DNA from 2 places in the Paenibacillus sp. FSL H8-0260 genome. Region 2 is predicted to be linked to the other one. Evidence: riboswitches for the same ligand, from Rfam matches in the RefSeq annotation. Region 2 holds a riboswitch; the other holds the start of a gene.
What was found. Region 2 has a riboswitch for S-adenosylmethionine ahead of metA (homoserine O-succinyltransferase). Riboswitches for the same ligand answer to the same signal wherever they lie in the genome.
Positions count from the first base shown of each region.

Region 1: it holds a riboswitch for S-adenosylmethionine, as region 2 does, so the genes downstream of both, MHI51_RS25730 (methionine ABC transporter ATP-binding protein) here and metA (homoserine O-succinyltransferase) in region 2, are expected to answer to the same signal.

Region 1 covers NZ_CP150298.1:5,796,719-5,799,856, reverse strand. The annotation lists gene MHI51_RS25740 (heme A synthase) at 1-703, shown strand, start outside; gene MHI51_RS25735 (Cthe_2314 family HEPN domain-containing protein) at 859-1,593, shown strand; SAM riboswitch class I at 1,696-1,831, shown strand; gene MHI51_RS25730 (methionine ABC transporter ATP-binding protein) at 1,934-2,950, shown strand; gene MHI51_RS25725 (methionine ABC transporter permease) at 2,980-3,138, shown strand, end outside.
Region 2 covers NZ_CP150298.1:1,979,667-1,982,804, reverse strand. The annotation lists gene MHI51_RS08480 (PLP-dependent transferase) at 1-445, opposite strand, end outside; gene metA (homoserine O-succinyltransferase) at 482-1,402, opposite strand; SAM riboswitch class I at 1,518-1,646, opposite strand; gene corA (magnesium/cobalt transporter CorA) at 2,044-2,979, shown strand; gene MHI51_RS08465 (HRDC domain-containing protein) at 3,067-3,138, opposite strand, start outside.

The DNA of each region.
Region 1 (3,138 bases), 3.1 Mb from region 2:
TATGACTTTATTATTCGTCATCGTTCAAGGTGGTATGGGAGCGCTTGCAGTAATTAAATCTCAATCCGCCGCTGTAATGGCGCTGCATATGGGTTTTTCTTTGATCGCCTTTTCGAGCGCTATGATGTTGGCTCTTGGAACCAAGAGATGGCATGAAGCACGCGAATATGATCATAAGCTGGAGGCTCAAAAGAAGCCCGTAAGTAAGGCTTTTCGCAATTTAACCTGTTTTACTGCCATCTATTCTTATATTGTCGTGTATATTGGAGCCTTTGTAAGTCATACGGATTCACAAGGCGGGTGTTCGGGTTGGCCGCTTTGTAATGGAGAATGGGTTCCGGAGCTTTCCGGAGGAGTAGGTGTTGTTTTTACGCATCGGATTGCGGCTTTAATCTTATTCATGCTTACTGCGCTGCTCGGGCATTTGGCATTTTGGAAACATAAGGATTATCCAGAGCTTAGAGCGTTAGGTATAGCTGCAGTACTGTTATGCTTGATGCAGGTATTTAGTGGGGCGGCTGTGGTTTACACTCTAGATAATGAAAGGCTGTACATATTTGCCGCTTTGGCTCATATTTTGCTGATTGCCAGTTTGTTTGGTGTCTTATGTTATATGAGTGTAAGAGTCTGGCAGCTAAATCGCGCGAGTAGTGTCGTGTCTGGAAAAAATGTAACGAACCCAATGATTCCACCGCCTTGGTAGAACATTCCCTCCGTGGATAGAGGCGCTTCACCCGCGGAATAATAAAGTGGAAATCGGTATATCGTGGAGCTGATTGGCCGATGCTTACGTCGCGAGTTTTGTACGAAGCAGTCCATGGAAGCAGACGCTGAACAAAACTTTAGGAGGACTGGGATATGCTGCGGGTATTACTTGGAGAGCCGCCTCGAAAGAACAGCGGTGTGTTGGCTGATGCGATGGAGAATATGGCCACTTTTGCAGCATTGCTGCGCAAGGAAATGAGTGCCCATGAGGATAATGACCATGAATACCGCAAGCTGGAGATTTGGACACGTGGGCTGATTTCCTCTCTGGATGAACTGGAGCAAAGTTGGTTCGCAGCCGCTTTTTACCGGAAATTAGTGATTGCGGGTTATATGGATGATATGACACCGGTGGAACAGGGCGATTATGCACGTTATGTTTATTTTTATAAAGATGGCTTTATCCGGGTTTTCTCTCTTCTGGACAAGCTTGGGACGGTACTGAATCATTTTTATGATCTCAAAACATCCAAATTAAAAACGCACTTTTCTTATTTTACAGTGCTGCGTCAGCTTCAATTATTGAATGTGCATCCTGCATTAGCGGATCAACTGGAAGAGATTAAGAACTCCTACCGCGATCCATTGGAGAATTTACGCAAGCGCAGAAATGCTGAAATTCATTATATGAATTCCGAAATGCAGGATGATTTGTGGCAGCGGCACCAAGGTCTGCATGACAAAATTCAGCTCGAGGATCTGGATAGCCATCTTGAGGATTTAAAACAATCGCTCGAAATGAACTGTAAGACATTAATCGCGGCATTCAGCTACAGCAATGAACAGCTGCGTAAGGAAATAAGCAAGGCAAAGAGCATAAAATCGTAATCGTTCAATATATTTCCTTTTGACAAAAATAGATAAACTCACTATACTTATGCTTGCATTAAAGTATGTACGATTTCAGAAAAAATATAATTTCATAACTTTATCTTATCGAGAGCGGCGGAGGGATAGGCCCGATGAAGCCCGGCAACCGATTTGTATCCAGCGCGGGAAGCGTTGTACAAATGTCATGGTGCTAATTCCTACAATGGCGCAGGTTGCGGTCGTTGGCAGATGAGAAGGCATTGTCTTAATAAACCCACAGAGCCTCTTGCGATCTGCATCGATCGTTAGAGGTTTTTTTGTATAGAATAAGTGAAGTATAAAGGGGGGGCGACGAGAGTTGATTAATCTAAAAGGGATAACAAAGATTTATGGAAAAGGGAGTAATGCGGCAACAGCACTTTCTGGATTGAATCTGTCCATCGAGAAAGGTGAAATATTCGGAGTCATCGGCCACTCTGGAGCCGGGAAAAGTACATTGATCCGTTGCATTAATCTGTTGGAACGTCCGACAGAAGGAGAGGTCTGGGTAGACGGTGTTGAGCTAACCAGTCTTAACCAAGGTCAGCTGCAGGAACAGCGGCGCAAGATTGGGATGATTTTTCAACATTTCAATTTGCTGTCTTCGGCGACCGTATACGATAATATTGCCTTTCCACTGCGCCTTGCAGGTACATCTAGAACAGCTATTGATACAAAAGTCAAAGACCTGCTCGCTCTAGTTGGGCTTGAAGAACATAAAGATAAGTTTCCTTCTCAGTTATCTGGAGGACAAAAGCAGCGGGTCGGCATCGCCCGGGCACTAGCCAGTGACCCTGATGTGCTGCTGTGTGACGAGGCCACTTCTGCGCTCGATCCCCAGACAACGGACTCCATTCTTAAGCTGCTGCTCGATATTAATAAAAGATTCCATTTGACCATTGTGCTGATCACACATGAAATGCATGTAATCCAGAGCATCTGCGACCGTGTCGCGGTCATTCATGGTGGTGGGATTGTTGAGCAAGGCAAAGTTACAGAGGTATTTCTCAAGCCGCAGCATGAGGTTACACGCGATTTCATCCGCAGTGAGACACAGAATGAAGGACCTCTTCGAGTGGCGCTTGATGCTGCTGCCGGGGATAACTCTCAAGCTGTCAAAATTACTTTTTTCGGAGAAAAAACTTACGGCTCGGCACTATCCGATGTCGTGCGTGATACGGGTGTAAGCTTTGCAATCTTACATGGTACCATTTCAACGATTAAAGATGTGCCTTATGGACAGATGATTGTGCGGTTCGAAGGGCCAGCTGAGGCGATTGCTGTAACGATCTCCAGGCTAATTGCTCAAGGCCTTGATGTGGAGGTGATTTCGTAATGAATTTTGCAGATCTAAATTGGCAAGAAATGATGGATGCTACGGTTGCTACTATAAAAATGATATTTTTTTCCGGATTGTTCACAATTATTCTTGGTTTACCACTCGGAATTCTATTGTATTTATGGGGGAAATCGAATAGTATAGTAATCAGAGTAACTTACTCGGTCTTATCATTACTTGTAAAT
Region 2 (3,138 bases):
TCGTTGGCGTTTCAATAAATATCGCCTTCGTATTTGGAAGACGTGAAGCCTCAAGCGCATCCAAATCATTCGTGTCTACATAGGAAGCAGTGATTCCAAACTTGGACATAATTCGTTCCAACAAACGATAGGTCCCGCCGTAAAGATCCAGCGAAACGATCAAGTGATCGCCTTGCCCAAACAGAGTAAATATGGTTTGAATAGCTGCCATCCCAGAACTACAGGCAAAACCTGCATCACCAGACTCCAATTCCGCAGCCGCATTCTCTAGTACGGAACGGGTTGGACTTTTGGTACGGCTATAATCGAAACCTGTGCTCTGCCCAAGCTTCGGGTGACGGAATGCCGTAGCATTATAGATAGGAAAATTAATGGCTCCGGTAGCCGGATCTTCTTGTGAACCTATTTGTGCCAGTCTGCTTTCAATCCTAAGTTTGTCGTCCATGATAAATGCCTCCTAAATTGTAATGTAGCGCTGATCTTAATAAACAATCGGGTCGATATCGTAAGGTGTCTCTTGATATACATAGTAATTGAGCCAATTAGAGAATAATAAGTTGGCATGTGCACGCCACACTGCAGGAGGTGTTCGTTCTGGATCATCTTTAGGGAAATAGTGTTTCGGCAAGGCCATCTCCATGCCCCTCTCCAAATCACGATCATATTCCCATTTCAAGGATAATGGATCGTATTCGGAATGTCCGGTCACAAATATTTGTTTGCCGTCGGTCGTAGCTACTAGATACATACCAGCTTCTTCGGATTCCGCCAGAATCTGCAGATCTGGATTGCTCTCAATATCTTCGCGGGAGACATCGGTATGACGGGAATGCGGTACATGGAATACCTCGTCAAAGCCGCGCAGCAATTTAATGTTATTTTGATTAATCGTATGGGAGAATACTCCAAAACATTTTTCAGGCAAAGCCACTTTACGAACACCAAAATGATGATACAACCCTGCCTGTGCCGCCCAACAGATATGCATGGTCGAGGTCACATTATCCTTGCTCCATTCAAAAATCTCTTTTAGCTCTTCCCAATAGGATACTTCCTCAAACTCCATTTGCTCTACGGGTGCTCCTGTAACAATAAGACCATCCAAACGGCGGTGGCTGATCTCGTCAAAAGTTTTGTAAAAGCTTCTCAAATGCTCAGCAGAAGTATTCTTAGAAGTATGTGAGCGTGGATGCAGCAAGGTAACGTCAACTTGTAGCGGTGAATTTCCTATTAAACGCAGCAATTGAGTCTCCGTCGTTTCTTTAGTCGGCATGAGATTCAGAATAGCAATCCTTAGTGGGCGGATATCCTGATGGAAAGCCAAACTATCATCCATCACAAAAATATTTTCACCGGATAGTATTTCTTTTGCTGGTAAACTGTCGGGAATTTTAATTGGCATTGTCTTTCCACTCCTTAACTGTATTTAGGTTATGTTGTCACATCGCGGCTTTCTGAACAATAAAAAGACCTTTCTCGGAAAACGAGAAAGGTCATATCTACAGTCATATGCGCCTCTCTCATCTGCCAGAAACTTTTGGACGAGGTTAGTCGTCAGCAAAGTTCCGCAAGAATTAGCACCGTGCGTTCACACGCCGGTTGCCGGGTTTCATAGGGCTAGTCCCTCCACCTGCTCTTGATAAGATTTAGCTGTATTCAATTAAATTTCTTTAAAATTTACTTTAAATCATGAACCTCCTTTTCGTCAAGTCCATACAATGCTGAAGTAGCCTCAAAGTAACAATAAATTTGCTTGAAAGAGGCATACTCCGTTGTTATACTAGACAAGTATTTCATACCTGAACGAAAAGAAGAGGTGAGAAGAAGAATGGAAGGCGACCCGAGCTCGCAATTAAGTGTACAGAATGAGCAACCACACAGGATAATCATCAGCTTGCCGGCGGCGGGAGCAGTTCTTCTTCATGCCCTCGAATCGTCATTCGGCCTCTTGTATTGATTGTAACGCCGGCCAAGCTGATTTTTTTCTCTGTGCTTAATTAGCAGTCCCTGGTGAAGACCCGGGGATAGAAGGAGTGGAATCAGATGAAAATCCGGCTGGTGAATGCAGGGGTTTTTACACCTATTGATGAAATTGATGAAACATTGACACCCCCAACAGAAGGGTTCTATTGGATTGATGCAGATGTGGAGGATTTGGAGCTGCTTCAGCCCCTGTTCAACCTGCATGATCTCGCTGTTGAGGATTGCCTTAGTGAAGAGGATCAACGTCCAAAGATCGAAATATACGAAAGTCATTACTTTATTGTTGTAAACAGCATCCGCTTTGATGATGAGGAAATCTTCCTGCGGGCGCTCAATATATTCTTGGGCAGACATTATATTATTACTGTAACGAAACAAAAGATTCACGAGCTACGCGTACTGAAGCCCATGTTATGGGAACAAGAGGTTAGCGAACCCGACCAATTCCTTTACCTGCTTATCGACCTTGTCGTAGATAATTATTTCTCCGTAGGTGACCGAATTGAAGCCCGGATTGAGAAGCTTGAAGAGGATATCCTAATGCATACCAAGAAATCTCATCTGAGTGAGATTATCGGTCTGCGAAGTGAGATCTTATGGTTAAAGAAGATGCTGGGACCTCAGAAAGAGGTTATCAATACCCTGAATAAAAAAGACCTCCGTCTGATTGATGATCAGCTGCAGAAATACTTTAGCGACATTTATGAAAATGCAGTTAAAATATCCGAAACCTTTGAGACGTACCGCGATCTCATGGGCAACTTACGTGAGGCCTACCAATCCAGTATCGCCAACCGCGCCAATGAAATTATGAGAGTATTTACCGCGATTACAACGATATTCATGCCTTTGACCGTAATTACCGGAATCTATGGGATGAACTTTGATCATATGCCGGAATTGCATACGAAATACGGTTATTTTGCCGTTATAGGTCTAATGTTGACGTTAGGCTGTGGGATGCTGTATGTATTCCGCAAGAAAGAATGGCTATGAAAATAAACGGACGAATAGGCAAGACGAAGGCCCTTTAACCCTATGGTGTAAGGAAGCCTTCGTCTTTTTGATATGATAAAAAAGCTACTAGAAACTGGTCGCCATGCCCACTTTAGGAGCTTGCTCCCGCCGGAAACGAATGCGGATCAGCCGCAGACG